3 regions of the Micromonospora sagamiensis genome follow, and region 3 is predicted to be linked to each of the others. Evidence: riboswitches for the same ligand, from Rfam matches in the RefSeq annotation. Region 3 holds a riboswitch; each other region holds the start of a gene.

Region 1 (5,110 bases), 700 kb from region 3:
TCGCTGCCCAGCGCGCCGTGCACGGTGACCGCGCCCAGACCGGGCAGGGAGAACACCGTCTCCACCAGGACGGCACCGCCGACGATCTCCGGCAGGTGGGTGCCGACCAGCGTCAGGAACGGCAGCAACGCGGTACGCAGCGCGTGGCCGAAGAGCACCGTCCGGCCGGGCAGGCCCCGGGCCCGGGCGGCCAGCACGTGGTCGTCGCGGAGGCTGTCGGCGACCGCGTCACGGATGAACAGGACGAACCAGGGGGCCTGCGACAGCGCCAGCACCGTCACCGGCAGGACCAGGTGGTGGGCCACGTCGGCGGGATCGGTGCCGGTGGCCGCGACGTCGGTGAGGCCACCGGCGGGCAGCCAGCCGAGGGTGAGGGCGAACACGGCGATCGCGGCCAGTCCGATCCAGAACACCGGCATCGACTGCACGGCGTACGCGGTTGCCCGCAGGGCACGGTCGAACCACCCACCGCGCCGGTAGGCGGCGAGGGTGCCCAGCACCAGGCTCGCCACGAGGACCAGGGCGAGGGCGAGGGCGACCAGCAGCAGGGTCCATCCGGCGCGGGCGGCGAGCACCGACGCGACCGGCTCGTGCCGGCTGGTCGACCAGCCCAGGTCGCCCTGGAGCAGGTTGCCCACCCAGCGGGCGTACTGCACCGGCAGCGGGTCGTCGACGCCCCAGTTGGCCCGGATCTGGGCGAGGTTCTCCTCGCTCGCGGTGAAGGCGGCGGCACCGGCGTACTGCTGCGCGGGGTCGATCGGCGAGGCCGCGCCGAGCGCGAACATGCCGACGCTGGTGGCGGCGAGGATCGGCACGGCCACCAGCAACCGGCGGCGGACGACCGCACCGGCCCCCGCCAGCCGGCGGGTACGCCGAGCGGTGGGGGCCTTCGCCGGAGCGGGCGCGGTCACGATGTCCTCGTCCAGGTGTGGATGTTCCACCAGAGGCTGTTGGCCACGTCGTGCTCGTGCGGCTCCACCCGGGGGGTCACCCCGCTGACACCGTCGCGCACCACGTAGGTGTGCTGGAGGTAGGTCAGGAACACCCAGGGCAGATCGGTGGCGAGTTGCTTCTGGAACGTCGCGTACGCGGCCCGGCGGGCGGCCGGTTCGGCGTTGGCGCGGGCGTCGCGCAGCGCCTGGTCGACCACCGGGGAACGGTAGGAACCGGGGTTGAAGAAGCCCTGGCCGGCGAAGGTCGACGTGAACAGCTTGAAGGAGACGAAGTCCGAGTCGTACGGGGTGCCGAACCCCATGACCAACGCGTCGGTCCCCAATCGGGGGGTGATCGCGTCCCAGGTCAGCCCCTCGGGAGTGATCCTGATGCCGACCTTCCGCGCGTCGGCGGTGACCGCCAGGGCGAGTTCCTTGCGCAGGCTGTCGGTGGCCGGGTACATCAGGGAGAACGCCGCCTGGCGGCCGTCCCTGACGCGGACGCCGTCCGGGCCGGGCTTCCAGCCGGCCGCGTCGAGGGCGGCGGTGGCGGCGGCAGGGTCGGCGGCCGGTGTGCCGACGATGGACGGCTCGGCGAACTCCGACGTCGGCGGGATCGGCCCGAACGCCGGTTCCCCTGCCCCGCCGAGCACGCCGGCCACCATCGCCGACCGGTCCACCGCCGCGTTCAGCGCCGTCCGCACGGCCGGGTCTCCGGTGACCGGCCCGCCCATCGGCAGCATGACGCCCCGGTAGTCGGCGGTGGGGACGCGCCGCACCTGGTAGCCGGCCCGCCCGTCGAACCCGGACACCAGTTTCGGGGCCAGCTCGGCGACGTCGAACTCCCCCGCCCGCGTCCGCTGGGCGCGGACGTTGTCGTCGGGAACGAACGCCACCACCACCCCGGAGTTGGCCGGCCGGCCGCCCCAGTACCGCTCGTTGGCGGCGAGCACCAGCCGGTCGCCGGGGGTCCAGGAGGTGACCCGGTACGGCCCGGTGCCCACCGGCCTGCGGTTGAACGCCGCCTTGTTGACGTCCTGCCCGGCCAGGGCCTTCGCCGGCACGATGCCGAGCGCGAGACGCTGGAGGAACGGCGCGTAGGCGTACCGGAGGGTGAAGATGACGGTCGACGGGTCGGGTGCGGTGACGGAGGCGAGCATGTCCAGGTCGGACCGGAGCGTCGAGTCGACCTTCGGGTCCAGCACCGCCCGGTAGGTGAAGACGACGTCCTGCGCGGTCAGCGGGCTGCCGTCGTGGAAGACCACGCCGTCGCGCAGCTTCGCCGTGACCGTCCTCCCGTCGGCGGACACGGTCGGCAGCTCGCGGGCCAGGGCCGGCACGAGCTGGTTGCGGGCGTCCCGGGCGACGAGGCCGTCGAAGATGAGCGAACCGCCGTCGACGCCGTAGTTCAGCACCGGGTTCAGCGTGTCCGGCTCGCCCGCCGTCGCCACCACGAGGGTGTCGGCACCAGCAGCCGTGGAGGTGGCTGTCGGGGTCGAACAGGCGGACAGGGCGAGAAGACCGGTGGCGACCATCGCCACCATTCGCGCAGACCCCAAGGGGCTCCTCTTTCCTGGTCGACGACGTGCCGCGGTGGCCGACGCACCGCAGAGGCCATCCTGACGCAGTTGCCAATGATGTGCAATAGCGGCCACGGAGGGACGGGCCGCTTGCCCCGCCGGGTGGCGGGTCGATAGCCTCTCGCCGTCAAGGTGCACGGGAAGCCGGTGGAAGACCGGCGCGGCCCTCGCCACTGTGACCGGGGAGTGACCTCCGACTTGCGCCACTAGGCCGACGGCCTGGGAAGGCCGGGGGAAGCATCGATCCGGGAGCCAGGAGACCGGCCTTGATGCACGGATCTCGTCCACGAGGTGCTGGAGAGGAAGGTCTTCGATGCACATCGCCGAGGGGTACCTACCCCCGGTGCAGGCAGCGGCATGGTTCGCGGCGTCCGCACCCTTCGTCGTCCACGGCAGCCGGGCTCTGGTCCGGCAGGTCCGGCAGGACCCCGAATCCAAGTTGTTGCTGGGAGCGGCGGGTGCCTTCACCTTCGCACTGTCGGCCCTGAAGATCCCGTCGGTGACCGGATCCTCGTCCCACCCCACCGGCACCGGCCTCGGCACGGTGCTGTTCCGGCCCCCGGTGATGAGCGTCCTCGGTGGCCTCGTGCTGCTGTTCCAGGCGGTCCTGCTGGCCCACGGCGGGCTGAGCACCCTCGGTGCCAACGTCTTCTCGATGGCCGTCGTCGGCCCCTGGGTGGCCTACGGCGTCTACCTGCTGACCCGCCGCCTCGGCGGCGGGCTCGACGTGGCGGTCTTCCTGGCCGCCGCGCTGGGCGGCCTGGCGACCTACTGCGTCACGAGCATGCAGCTCGCGTGGGCGTTCCCCGACCCGACGTCCGGTTTCCTCGGCGCGTTGGCGAAGTTCGCCGGGATCTTCGCCGTCACCCAGATACCCCTCGCGATCAGCGAGGGACTGCTGTCGGTGCTGGTGGTACGGCTGCTCACCCGGGTCAGCGGAGACGATCTGCGGCGCCTCGGCGTGCTGCGCAAGCCCCAGGAGGTACCGGCGTGAAGCGCTTCGGACGGGTCAACCTGCTCCTGCTACTGGCGGTGGTCGCGCTGGCCGCGGCCCCGCTGCTGCTCGGGCTCGGCGGATCGGCCGAGGAGCCGTTCGCCGGCGCCGACGCCCAGGCGGAGGAGGCGATCGTCACCGACCACCCGGACTACGAGCCGTGGTTCTCCGCCATCTACGAGCCGCCCTCCGCCGAGATCGAGTCGGGCCTGTTCGCCCTCCAGGCGGCGGTGGGCGCCGGCTTCCTCGGCTACTACTTCGGGGTCGCCCGCACCCGGCAGCGGCTGCGCGACACCAACGCCTCCGCCGACTAGTGTTCGCCCTCGACGTCGCCGCGCACACCGGTCCCTGGCGGCTACGGCACCCGGGCGAGAAGGCACTGCTGGCGCTGGGCCTGCTGGGCTGCGCGGTGATCCTGCCCACCTGGCCGGGAGCCGCGTTGGCGGGCACCGCCGCCGCGCTGCTGCTCGTCGGTCCGGCCCGGGTGCCCGTGCCGGTGCTGTTGCGGGCGGCCCGGGTGCCGGCGCTGTTCATCGCCACCTCCGCGCTGCCCCTGCTGGTCTCCGTGCACTCCCCGACCCGGATCGGCTGGAACCCGGCCGGGGCCGGGTTGGCGGCGACGACCACCGGCCGGGCGGCGGCGGCCCTGCTGTGCCTGCTGCTGTTCAGTGCCACCACTCCCCTCTCCGACGTCCTGCCGAGGCTGGTCCGGCTCGGCGTGCCGCCGGCGGTGACCGAGGTCGCCGCGCTGACGTACCGGATGCTGTTCCTGCTGGTCGACAGCGTGCGTGCGGTACGGGAGGCGCAGGCGGCGCGGTTGGGCTACCGGACCTGGCGCACGACGTACCGGTCTCTGGCCGGGCAGGCCGGGGCGATCTTCGTCCGGGCCTTCACCCGGGCCCGCCGGCTCGAGGAGGGCCTGGCGGTACGGGGCTACACCGGCTCGCTGGCGGTGCAGGTGGAGGTCCGACGACTCTCCCCGCCCTTCGTGGTCGCGACCGTCGCACTGCTGACCGCGATCGTCATGCTGACGGTCCTCTCGGGTGGACGGTGGCGGTGACCGAACCGCTGCTGCGGATGTCCGGGGTGGACTTCGCCTACCAGCCCCGCCAGCCCGTGTTCACCGGCGTCGACCTGGCCGTCCTGCCCGGTCAGCGGCTGGCCGTCGTGGGTCCCAACGGCGGTGGGAAGACCACCCTGTTCCGGCTGGCGGTCGGCGCGCTGGCCCCGGACACCGGCCGCATCGAGGTGGCCGGAAAGCCGGTCCGGCGTAACCGGGCGGGCCTGCTGGACCTGCGACAGCGCGTGCAACTGGTGCTTCAGGACCCCGACGACCAGTTGTTCTCCGCCAGCGTCCGGCAGGACGTCTCCTTCGGACCGGTGAACCTCGGGCTTAGCCCCGAGCAGGTACGGCAGCGCTGCGACGAGGCGTTGGCCGCCCTGCAGATCACCGCGCTGGCGGACCGCCCCACCCACCTGCTCTCCTACGGCCAGCGCAAGCGGGTGGCCATCGCCGGGGCGGTGGCGCTCCGCCCGGAGCTGCTGATCCTCGACGAGCCGACCGCCGGACTCGACCCCGCGGGCGTGGAGACGCTGCTGCGCAC
Region 2 (5,110 bases), 3.4 Mb from region 3:
TCGGGGCGGTGTTCGGCCTGCGCCGCCGGCCGGCGTCGTCGACGGCCAGCCGCGTCCTCGGCAGCGGTCGGCACCGCCGGGGCTGACGGTCGACGGGCGCATTCGTCGAGCCCTCACCGGGACCCCGGGCGGCTCAGGGCAGGCGGGTCTGGAGAACGCCGTCGACGACCCGGGTGGCGAGCACCTGCTGGTCGTTGGCGGCCGGTCCGTGCACGACCTTGCCTCCGCTGTTGAGCTGGAAGGTGCTGCCGTGCCACGGACAGACGACGCACGGGTGACCGTCGATCTCCGTCACCTCGCCCTGGCCGAGCGGCCCGCTCTGGTGCGGGCAGCGCTCCAGCATGACGGTGACGTCGTCGCCGTGCCGGTAGAGGATCACCGACACGTCGTCGATCTCGCGGGTGACCAGTTCCCGGTCGGGCAGGGTGGACACGTCGGCGAGCGGGTGCCAGCCGTCACTGATCAGGTTCGCCTCGGAGACGCTCTGGTTGACCTGTGCCCCCTGCTTGTACGCCAGGTGCCCGCCGAGGTACGCCCCGGCGCTCGCCGCGGAGAGCCCGAGGTACGCCAGCGTCCGCCCGAGGTTGTGTCGACCGTTGAGGCGGGCGGCCAGCGAGCCGGCGTAGCAGGCCAGCCCGATGGTGTTCGAGGCGGCGTGCACCAGCCCCACCCGCCGCTGCTCCCGGTTCAGGGCCGCCCAGTCGTTGAGCCCGGCGACGGCGGCCGGCACGGCGCTGGCCGTACCGACCGCCACCAGCGTGGTCGCCGCGCGCCGCTGGCCGGGCATCGCGTCGAGGACGGCGGCGCTGATCCATGCGCCGACCGGCACCTGCACCATCGCCGGGTGCAGCGGATGCCCCAGCCACACGCCGTGCAGCAGGTCACGGACGCGCTGCGGCCGGAGGGTGGCCTGCACCGCCCGCTGGAGGCGGTCGCCGACCCGGTCCAGGCCGGTCGCCTGCTCGATCTTCGTCAGTAGTGCTCGCACCCGTACCGACTTCCCGGTCCGGGAGCTCGCAAACCGGGCGACGGGGACGAACTCCCCGCCCCCGACCGGCGGGGCCTGGACCGGCGGCGACCAGCCTGCTCGGGCGGTCCGTCGCGCCTCCGGTCAGGCGTCCGGCGTCCACCGGTCGTGATGGATGGCGGCGGTGAGCGGACGGGCCTGCCGCCAGCCGTGCCGGGCCAGGTCGGGTACGGCCTCGAAGTGGGTGACCGGCCCGAGGCAGAGCCACGCGACCGGGCGGATGCCGGCGGGAATGCCGAGCAGGTCGGCCAGCCAGGGTTCCCGGTAGAAGGAGACCCAGCCGACGCCGAGCCCTTCGGCCGTGGCGGCGAGCCAGAGGTTCTGGATGGCCAGGCAGGTCGAATAGAGGCCGGTGTCGGCGATGGCGTGCCGGCCGAGCACCGCCGGCCCGCCCCGCGACTGGTCGTGGGTGACCACGATCGACAGGGTCGACTCCCGCACTCCGTCGATCTTGATACGGGCGAACCGTTCGGCCGCCTCCCCCTCCAGAGTGGCGGCGAAGACGTCCCGCTCGGTCCGGACGTGCTCGTGGAAGCGGTGTCGGGTGTCGGCGTCCCGCACCACGACGAAGTCCCAGGGCTGGGAGTAGCCGACGCTCGGTGCGGCGTGCGCCGCGGCCAGCACCCGGTGCAGGGTGTCGTCGGGCACCGGCTCCCCGGTGAACTGGGCGCGTACGTCCCGACGGCGGTGGATGACGTCGTACAGGTCCATGGCAGGCTCCCGCTGCGCTCGGCCCACCCGGGCAGGGGTGGGCGCGTGACGCGAGGCCGGTCTTCGGACTCCCGGATCGACGCCGTGCCGTCCGCCTTCCCAGCCCTCCCGGACCAGTGGCTGCGCTGTGCGCGTGGACGGTGGCTCCCCGGTCACCGCGGCGGGCCCGTGCCGGATTCGCACCGGCTTCCCGATTCTCCCCGCTCGCGCGGGGCACCTCACTGTGTCGTGCCGTCGAGCATCGTAGCCGGAAGGACGGGATTCCGGTCGCCCTCCGGCGGACGGGACGGCATGGTGGTGCGCATGTACGCGCACGCCCTCCGTCCACAGCCGGTTCCCACCACCACCGTCGCCCGGATCGTCAACGCGGTCGGTCACCCCGACGCCGTTCCGCCGTCGCTGCTGATGCTGCTCGGGATGCTCTCCACCCAGCTCGGCGCGGCGGTGGCCAAGCAACTGTTCGGCAGCACCAGCCCCGGTGGCACGACCACGCTACGGCTCGGCTTCGCCGCGCTGATCCTGGTCGCGCTCGCCCGTCCCGGGCTGCGCCTGGGCTGGCGTACCGGCGGTCTGGTGGTGGGCTTCGGCCTGATGCTCGCGCTGATGAACCTCAGCTTCTACGCCGCCCTGCACCGGGTGCCGCTGGGTGTGGCGGTGACCATCGGCTTCGCCGGGCCGCTGCTGGTGGGGCTGGCCGGCAGCCGCCGGCTGCTCGACGTGCTCTGGGCGGTCCTGGCCGGTGGCGGCGTCCTGCTGATCAGTGGCCTGGGCGGGACGGCGGTCGACGGGCTCGGGCTGCTCTTCTGCGTCGGCACCGCGGTCGGCTGGGCCGGTTACGTGGTGTTCGGCGGCGCGGTCAGCAAGCGGGTGCCCGGCACCCGGGGGCTGGCCCTGGGCATGGCCGTCGGCGCGCTCGCCGTGCTGCCGTTCGGTGTCGCGGGCAGCGGCACCACGCTGCTCGACCCGTGGATCCTGCTGCTCGGCGTCGGCGTGGCGCTGCTGTCGTCGGTGCTGCCGTACTCGGCGGAGATGTCCGCGCTCCGCCGGATGCCGGCCCGGGTCTTCGCGGTGCTGTTGAGCCTCGAACCGGCGATCGGTGCGCTGGTCGGCCTGGTCCTGCTCGGTGAGCTGCTGACCTGGCCGCAGTTCCTCGGAGTGACCTGCGTGGTCGGTGCCGCGCTCGGTGCCACCCTGGTCCGCCGCGACCGGACCTGACCAGGCACGCCGCCGGACGCCACACCCCCGCGCCCGACCGCGTCCGGGTCGCGACGGCGACGACGGGTGCCTGGCGCGGCGCGGCACGGACCGGGCATCCTGGTCCGATGGGCGTGCGGGTCGAGCGTGACGGACCGGTGACCACGGTGATCCTGGATCGGCCGGTGGCCCGCAACGCCGTCGACGGCCCGACCGCACGGGCGCTCGCCGACGCGTTCCGCGCCTTCGACGCCGACCCGGCCGCCGCCGTGGCCGTGCTCTGGGGAGCCGGCGGCAGCTTCTGCGCCGGTGCCGACCTCAAGGCCATCGGTACGCCGAGCGGCAACCGGGTGGAGCCCGAGGGGGACGGCCCGATGGGTCCGACCCGGATGTCGCTGACCAAGCCGGTGATCGCCGCGGTCTCCGGGTACGCCGTGGCCGGCGGGCTGGAGCTGGCGCTCTGGTGCGACCTGCGGGTCGCCGAGTCCGACGCGGTGTTCGGGGTCTTCTGTCGGCGGTGGGGCGTGCCGCTGGTCGACGGCGGGACGGTGCGCCTGCCCCGGCTGATCGGCGAGAGCCGGGCGATGGACCTGATCCTCACCGGCCGACCGGTCCCGGCCGACGAGGCGTACGCGATGGGCCTGGTGAACCGGCTGGTCGCGCCCGGCACGGCCCGCGCTGAGGCCGAGCGGCTGGCCGCCGAGATCGCCCGCGCCCCCCAGCGCTGCCTGCGCAACGACCGGGCCGCCGTACGGGCCGGAGCCGGCCGCCCGGAGGCGGAGGCGATGGCCGTCGAGCTGGCCTACGGCCTCGACTCGCTGACCGAGGCGGCAGCCGGTGTCGCTGCCTTCACCGCCGGTGCCGGCCGTCACGCCCGCCCCGTCGACCAGGCCCGGTTCGGTTAGCCTGCACATCGTGCCAAGATCCGCCTCCGTCGTCGGTTCGACCAGACGAACGGTCATCCTCGCCGCCGCCGCGGCAGTGACCGCCGCCACCGCCGCCGCCACCGCCACCGGGTGGGGTCGGGACGAGCCGAAGACGCAGCCAGCCCGCGCGGACCTCGACCCGGCGCAGGTCGTCGACGAGTTGACCGCCGGCCTGTCCCGGACGGGCCCGTACCGGGATCCGGACGCGGACGAGCGGTCCCGGGCCCGTCGGGCGGCCCGGCTGCTGATCGACCACCCCGACGACCGTGCCCGCCAGGAGGAACTCTTCGCTGGTCTCGGCTTCGGGGCGTGGCATGGCACCGATCCGGCCACCGGACGCCCGTTCACCATCTTCCTGGCCGACGGCTCCGACGAGCGGACCTGGGGGGCGCTCGTGCTCGACCGGTCGGCGGGGGCGCGACAGGTGGTCCAGGTTCCGCACCCCAGCTTCGACCTGGACACGGAGAAGGTCGGGCTCGCCCTGCACCGCCGGCTGCCGGGCAGCGTGCTGCTGGTGGCCGGCGCGCACCGGGAGGCGGCCGGTGGTGCCGCCGACGTGGCGCACAACGGCGACTCGCTCTTCCACACCCTGGCGGTCGAGTTCGCCCGGCGCGGACTGGACCAGGTCCAGCTGCACGGTTTCGCCGACCGGAACCTGGAAGGTGCCGACGCCGTCGTGTCGACCGGGTCGGCACCGCGGAGTCAGGTGGCCGGACGGATCGCCGAGGGACTGAGCCGCAGCGGGCTGAACACCTGCCGGGCCTGGTCGCGGAAGTGCGGGCAACTGGAGGGCACGCGGAACGCGCAGGGCAGGGCGAGCGCCGGGCTGGACAGCGCCTTCGTCCACCTGGAACTGAGCTGGTCGGTGCGACGGGACGCGGTCGGGCGGGACCTGGTCGCGCAGGTACTCGCGGAGCGGCTGCGGGGCTGAGCCCCGCCCCTTCTTCCCGGTAGGCCCGCGCCGGTCAGATCCGCCGGGCGGTGCGGAACCGGGTCGCCCAGTAACCGGTGCCGTCGAGCGTCGACTCGCCGCCGAGGTCACCCATGGTCGGCCCGTTCGCGGTGGTACGGCTCGAGATGAACCGGTGGTGCCCCCGGTCGTCCACACCGAGGTACATGCCGGAGTGCTCGATGTTCGCCCCCTGCACCGGCCCCGCGTTGAAGAACAAAAGGTCCCCGGGGAGCAACCGGTCCAGGTCCCGGGCCCGCTTGCCGGTGTTCGGCATCAGTTGGGCCCCGGGGCCGACCGAGG
Region 3 (5,110 bases):
ACCTCGCCCCGGGGGAGTACCCGGTCGCCGACCTGGTCGTCGCGTACCGCACGCAGTTGGAGGAGGTGCTGACCAGCGGCGCCCGGCCGGTGCTGATGTGCAGCCGCCACCTGGCGGCGGTCGCCTCGGGGCCGGAGGACTACCTCGCCGTCTACTCCGACCTCCTCGCCGCCAGCGACGAACCCGTCGTCCTGCACTGGCTCGGTGACATGTTCGACCCGGCGCTGACCGGCTACTGGGGCTCGACCGACCTGGACCTGGCCGCCGACACGGTGGTCCAGCTGGTCAAGGACCACGCCGACCGGGTCGACGGGATCAAGGTCTCCCTGCTCGACGCCGACCGGGAGATCGCCCTGCGTCGCCGGCTGCCGGCCGGGGTGCGTCTCTACACCGGGGACGACTTCCACTACCCGGAGCTGATCCGCGGCGACGAGCAGGGCCACTCCGACGCGCTGCTCGGCGTCTTCGCCGCCATCGCCCCGGCTGCCGGCGCGGCACTGGCCGCCCTCGACGACGGCGACCTGGCGGCGTACGACCGGATCATGGCGCCGACCGTGCCGCTGGCCCGGCACCTCTTCACCGCGCCGACCTGGCACTACAAGACCGGGATCGTCTTCCTGGCCTGGCTCACCGGCCACCAGGAGCACTTCACCATGGTCGGCGGCCAGCAGGCCGGCCGGTCCCCGGCCCACCTGGCCCGGCTGCTCGTCCTCGCCGATGCCGCCGGGCTGCTGGCCGACCCCGACCTGGCCGCCGCCCGGGCCCGCGCGTACCTCACCGTCGCCGGGGTGGCCCAGTGACCGCCCCCCGGGTCGACCGGTCGGCCGGGCTGGCCCGGTTCTCCTTCAACCAGGCCACCTCGATGAACTGGCCGTTGGAGGAGGCCGTCGCGGCCTGCGCCGACGCGGGCGTGCCGGGCATCGGGCTGTGGCGCGAGCCGGTCGGGGCGTACGGCGTCGAGCGGGCAGCCCGGCTGGTCCGCGCCGCCGGGCTCACCGTCACCTCACTCTGCCGGGGCGGCTTCTTCACCGCCGACGACTGGCGGGCGGAGAACCTGCGGGCCATCGAGGAGGCCGCCACCCTCGACTGCCCGGTGCTGGTGCTGGTCTCCGGCGGCCTGCCCGCCGGCAGCCGGGACCTCGACGGGGCCCGGCAGCGGGTCGCCGACGCCATCGCCGAGCTGGCGCCGCACGCCACGGCGGCCGGGGTGCGGCTGGCCATCGAGCCGCTGCACCCGATGTTCTGCTCCGACCGGTGCGTGATCTCCACCCTCGGGCAGGCCCTCGACATCGCCGAGCGGTTCGAAACGGAGGCCGTCGGCGTGGTGGTCGACGCCTACCACGTGTGGTGGGACGACACGGTCCACCAGCAGATCGCCCGCGCCGGGGAGCGGATCGCGGCCTTCCAGGTCTGCGACTGGATCACCCCGCTGCCCGAGGGGGTGCTGCTCGGTCGGGGCCTGCCCGGCGAGGGCTGCATCGACCTGCGCGGGCTCCGGAGCGCGGTGGACACCACCGGCTACACCGGACCGATCGAGGTGGAGGTCTTCCACGGCGACGTCTGGGCCCGGCCCGGCCGGGAGGTGCTGGCCGCCTCGGTGGAGGGCTACCTGCGACACGTGCTCTGACCACGCGGGTGGTCTTCGTCACCATGACACCCGCGCGCGGCAGCGGCTAGGGTGACGCTGCCGTGGTGCACGGGAAACCGGTGAAGTACCGGTGCGGCCCTCGCCACTGTGATCGGGAGTCCGCGGCCCTCGTCGAAAATGAGGTCACTGGGCGTACGCGCCTGGGAAGGCCGGCCACGGACGCACCTCCCGTCAGCCAGGAGACCGGCCACGGCACTGTGACGACCCGTCCACGAGGTGCTGGAAGGCAATCCCGATGCGCGAGCGCGCTCTGTCCACCCTGTCCCGGCGCGTCGCCGCGCCGCTGACCGTCCTCATCGTCCTCCTCGGCGGCTGCGGCACCGGGGACGACTCCACCCCGGCTGCCCCGGAGTCGGCCGCCGCGGTCGAGATGACCAACTGCGGCACGCCGGTCCGGGTGGCCGCGCCGCCCCGGCGGGCGGTGACCATGAACCAGCCGGCCACCGAGATCATGCTGGCCCTCGGGCTGGCGGACCGGATGGCCGGCACGGCCTACCTGGACGACGCCATCCTGCCGGAGTACGCCGCCCCGTACGCCTCGGTGCCGGTGCTGGCCGAGAAGTACCCCGCGAAGGAGAAGCTGCTCGAGGCCGAGCCCGACTTCGTCTACGGCTCCTTCCACAGTGCCTTCGGCGACGAGGGCGCCGGTGACCGGACCGAGCTGGCGAGGCTCGGCATCGGCACGTACCTCTCCCCGGCCGGCTGTCCCGCGCCGCACCGACCCGCGAAGCTGACCATCGACCACGTGTTCGGTGAGATCCGGGACGTCGCGGCCATCTTCGGCGTACCCGACCGCGCCGAGAAGCTCATCGCCGACCAGCGGACCCGGATCGCCACGGCCGCCGGTCGGGTCGACGGTGCCGGTGATCTCTCCCTGCTCTGGTGGGACGAAGGGACCGACGCGCCGGGTGTGGGCGCCTGCTGCGGCACTCCCGGCCTCATCATGTCCTCGGTCGGGGTCGGCAACGCGTTCGCCGACCTGACCGGCGCCTGGGCCGACAGCGGCTGGGAGACCGTCGCCGAACGCGATCCCGACGTGATCGTGCTGGTCGACGCGGCATGGGACACGGCCGCCGCGAAGAAGGCGTTCCTGACCGGCCACCCCACGCTGCGGCACCTCAGGGCGGTGACCGGGCAGCGCTTCGTCGTCATCCCCTTCTCCGCCACCTCCGCCGGGGTGCGCGTCGTGCGCGGCGTCGAGGCGCTCGCCGAGGGCGTCGTCCGGCTCCCCGACGGGACCGGGCGCTGACCACCGCGACCGCGCCGCCCACCCCGGCCGCCCTCCGGCCGGCCCGGCCCGCCGGCCCGGCGTTGCTCGTGCCCGTGCTGCTGGCCGCCCTGGTGGCGTCGATCGGGGCGGCGGTCACCATCGGGCCCGCCGACATCTCGATACGGACGGTGTGGACCGTCGTGGCCGACCGGCTGGGGCTGCTCGACTCCGACCTGCCGGTGCTGCGCGAGCACATCGTCTGGCGGCTACGGCTGCCCCGGGTGCTCGGCGCGGCTCTGGTCGGGGCGGGGCTGGCGGCGGTCGGCGCGGTGATGCAGACCGTCACCCGTAACCCGCTGGCCGACCCGTACCTGCTCGGCGTCTCCTCCGGGGCGTCGCTGGGCGCGGTCGCGGTCCTGGTCGTCGGTCTCGGCAGCGGCGTCGCCGCGCTGACCGGGGGCGCCCTCGCCGGTGCGCTCGCCGCGTTCGTCGTCGTGATCGCCGTGGCCGGGCGGCGGGGTGCCCTCGAACCCACCCGGGTGGTGCTCGCCGGGGTGGCCGTCGCGCAGCTCTGCGCCGCGGCGACCTCCTTCGTCATCATCTGGGTCGCCGACCCGCACGCCACCCAGAGCATCACCTTCTGGCTCTCCGGCTCACTGGCCCGGGTCGACTGGACCGCGCTGGCCTGGGCCACACCGGTGCTGGCCGCCGTGCTCGCCCTGGTGGCGGCGCACGCCCGCCGGCTCAACGCGTTCGCCTTCGGCGAGGACGCCGCCGCGGCCCTCGGCGTCCCGGTCGGCCGGGTCCGCTGGCTGCTGCTGGTCGCCACCGCGCTGCTCACCGCCGTCCTCGTGGCGATCAGCGGCGCGATCGGCTTCGTCGGGTTGATCCTGCCGCACGCCGTCCGCTTCCTCACCGGGGCGGACCACCGGCGGCTGCTGCCCGCCGTCGTCCCGGCCGGCGCGATCTTCGTGGTCTGGGTGGACACCGCCGCGCGGACCCTGTTCGAGCCCCGGGAGCTGCCGGTCGGCGTGCTGACCGCGCTGCTCGGCGTGCCCGCCTTCGTGGTGCTGCTGCACCGGCGGAGGGCACGGGACTGATGCTCGACGTCACCGGCGTGTCCTGGTCCGTGGCGGCCCGGCGGATCCTCGACGAGGTGACCTGCGCGGTGCCGACGGGCAGTCTCGTCGGGCTGCTCGGGCCCAACGGCTGCGGCAAGACCACCCTGCTGCGGATCGTCGCCCGGCTCACCCGCGCCGACCAGGGCCGGGTCACCGTCGACGGCGACGACCTCGCCAGCCTCTCCCGCTCCACGCTGGCCCGTCGGGCCGCGCTGCTCGCCCAGCACGCCGACACCGACCTCGACCTCACCGTCGCCGAGGTGGTGCTGCTGGGCCGTATCCCGCACCGCCGTTCCTGGTGGTCGGACACCGTCGCCGACCGGGAGGTCGCGACCGAGGCGCTGGCCCGGGTCGACCTGGACGGGTACGCGGACCGTCGCTGGCACACGCTCTCCGGCGGTGAACGGCAGCGGGCGCAACTGGCCCGCGCGCTGGCGCAGCGACCGCGCCTGCTGCTGCTCGACGAGCCCACCAACCACCTGGACATCGGCCACCAGCTGCACCTGCTGCACCTGGTCCGCCGTGCCGGCATCACCACCCTCGCCGCACTGCACGACCTCAACCTCGCCGCCATGTTCTGCGACACCGTGGTGGTGCTGGCCGGCGGTCGGGTCGTCGCCACCGGCGCACCCACCGACGTCCTCACCCCGCGACTGCTCAGTGACGTCTACGGCGTCCACGCCGACGTCGCGACGCATCCGGTCACCGGACGCCCCACCATCACCTACCATCCGCCCGTGTCATGACCCACGTGCTGCTGGTGGCCCGCGCGGTCACCCACGTCGGCGGGCAGGACACCGTGCGCCGGCTCGCCGTCGACGTGGCCGAGGCGCTGGACGTCCCGGTGTCGGCGTGCTTCCTCGACGGTGCCGCGCCGTCGCTGCACGCCGCGCTCGACGACGCCGTCGCCGCCGGTGCCGACGAGGTCCTGCTCGTCCCGACGCACCTGCCACCCGACCGGTACCTGGACACCTGGATCCGCCGGGCGCACGCGCACTGGGCGACCGGTCACGCGCGGCCGCCCCGGGTCTCGGTCACCGGACCCCTGGCCGACCAACCCGCACTGGTCACCGCGATCACGCACGCGGTCACCGGCCCGCGCCACCCGCTGGCCGGCAGTCCCGGCCCGTT

Evidence for each region. Region 3 has a riboswitch for cobalamin ahead of IGA62_RS30445 (ABC transporter substrate-binding protein). Riboswitches for the same ligand answer to the same signal wherever they lie in the genome.
Region 1: linked by a shared signal. The riboswitch ahead of IGA62_RS26080 (energy-coupling factor ABC transporter permease) and the one ahead of IGA62_RS30445 (ABC transporter substrate-binding protein) in region 3 are both predicted to bind cobalamin.
Region 2: linked by a shared signal. The riboswitch ahead of bluB (5,6-dimethylbenzimidazole synthase) and the one ahead of IGA62_RS30445 (ABC transporter substrate-binding protein) in region 3 are both predicted to bind cobalamin.

The regions. Positions count from the first base shown of each region.
Region 1 is NZ_AP023438.1:6,082,621-6,087,730, reverse strand. It holds gene IGA62_RS26090 (ABC transporter permease) at 1-941, opposite strand, end outside; gene IGA62_RS26085 (ABC transporter substrate-binding protein) at 908-2,491, opposite strand; cobalamin riboswitch at 2,626-2,795, shown strand; gene IGA62_RS26080 (energy-coupling factor ABC transporter permease) at 2,826-3,506, shown strand; gene IGA62_RS26075 (energy-coupling factor ABC transporter substrate-binding protein) at 3,503-3,820, shown strand; gene cbiQ (cobalt ECF transporter T component CbiQ) at 3,820-4,566, shown strand; gene IGA62_RS26065 (energy-coupling factor ABC transporter ATP-binding protein) at 4,584-5,110, shown strand, end outside.
Region 2 is NZ_AP023438.1:3,250,520-3,255,629, reverse strand. It holds gene IGA62_RS14270 (LysM peptidoglycan-binding domain-containing protein) at 1-86, shown strand, start outside; gene IGA62_RS14265 (Rieske 2Fe-2S domain-containing protein) at 134-988, opposite strand; gene bluB (5,6-dimethylbenzimidazole synthase) at 1,112-1,738, opposite strand; cobalamin riboswitch at 1,790-1,959, opposite strand; gene IGA62_RS14255 (EamA family transporter) at 2,042-2,953, shown strand; gene IGA62_RS14250 (crotonase/enoyl-CoA hydratase family protein) at 3,061-3,837, shown strand; gene IGA62_RS14245 (hypothetical protein) at 3,848-4,789, shown strand; gene IGA62_RS14240 (C40 family peptidase) at 4,824-5,110, opposite strand, start outside.
Region 3 is NZ_AP023438.1:6,784,253-6,789,362, reverse strand. It holds gene IGA62_RS28920 (dihydrodipicolinate synthase family protein) at 1-800, shown strand, start outside; gene IGA62_RS28915 (sugar phosphate isomerase/epimerase family protein) at 863-1,627, shown strand; cobalamin riboswitch at 1,674-1,854, shown strand; gene IGA62_RS30445 (ABC transporter substrate-binding protein) at 1,884-2,897, shown strand; gene IGA62_RS28905 (iron chelate uptake ABC transporter family permease subunit) at 2,966-3,958, shown strand; gene IGA62_RS28900 (ABC transporter ATP-binding protein) at 3,958-4,725, shown strand; gene IGA62_RS28895 ((2Fe-2S) ferredoxin domain-containing protein) at 4,722-5,110, shown strand, end outside.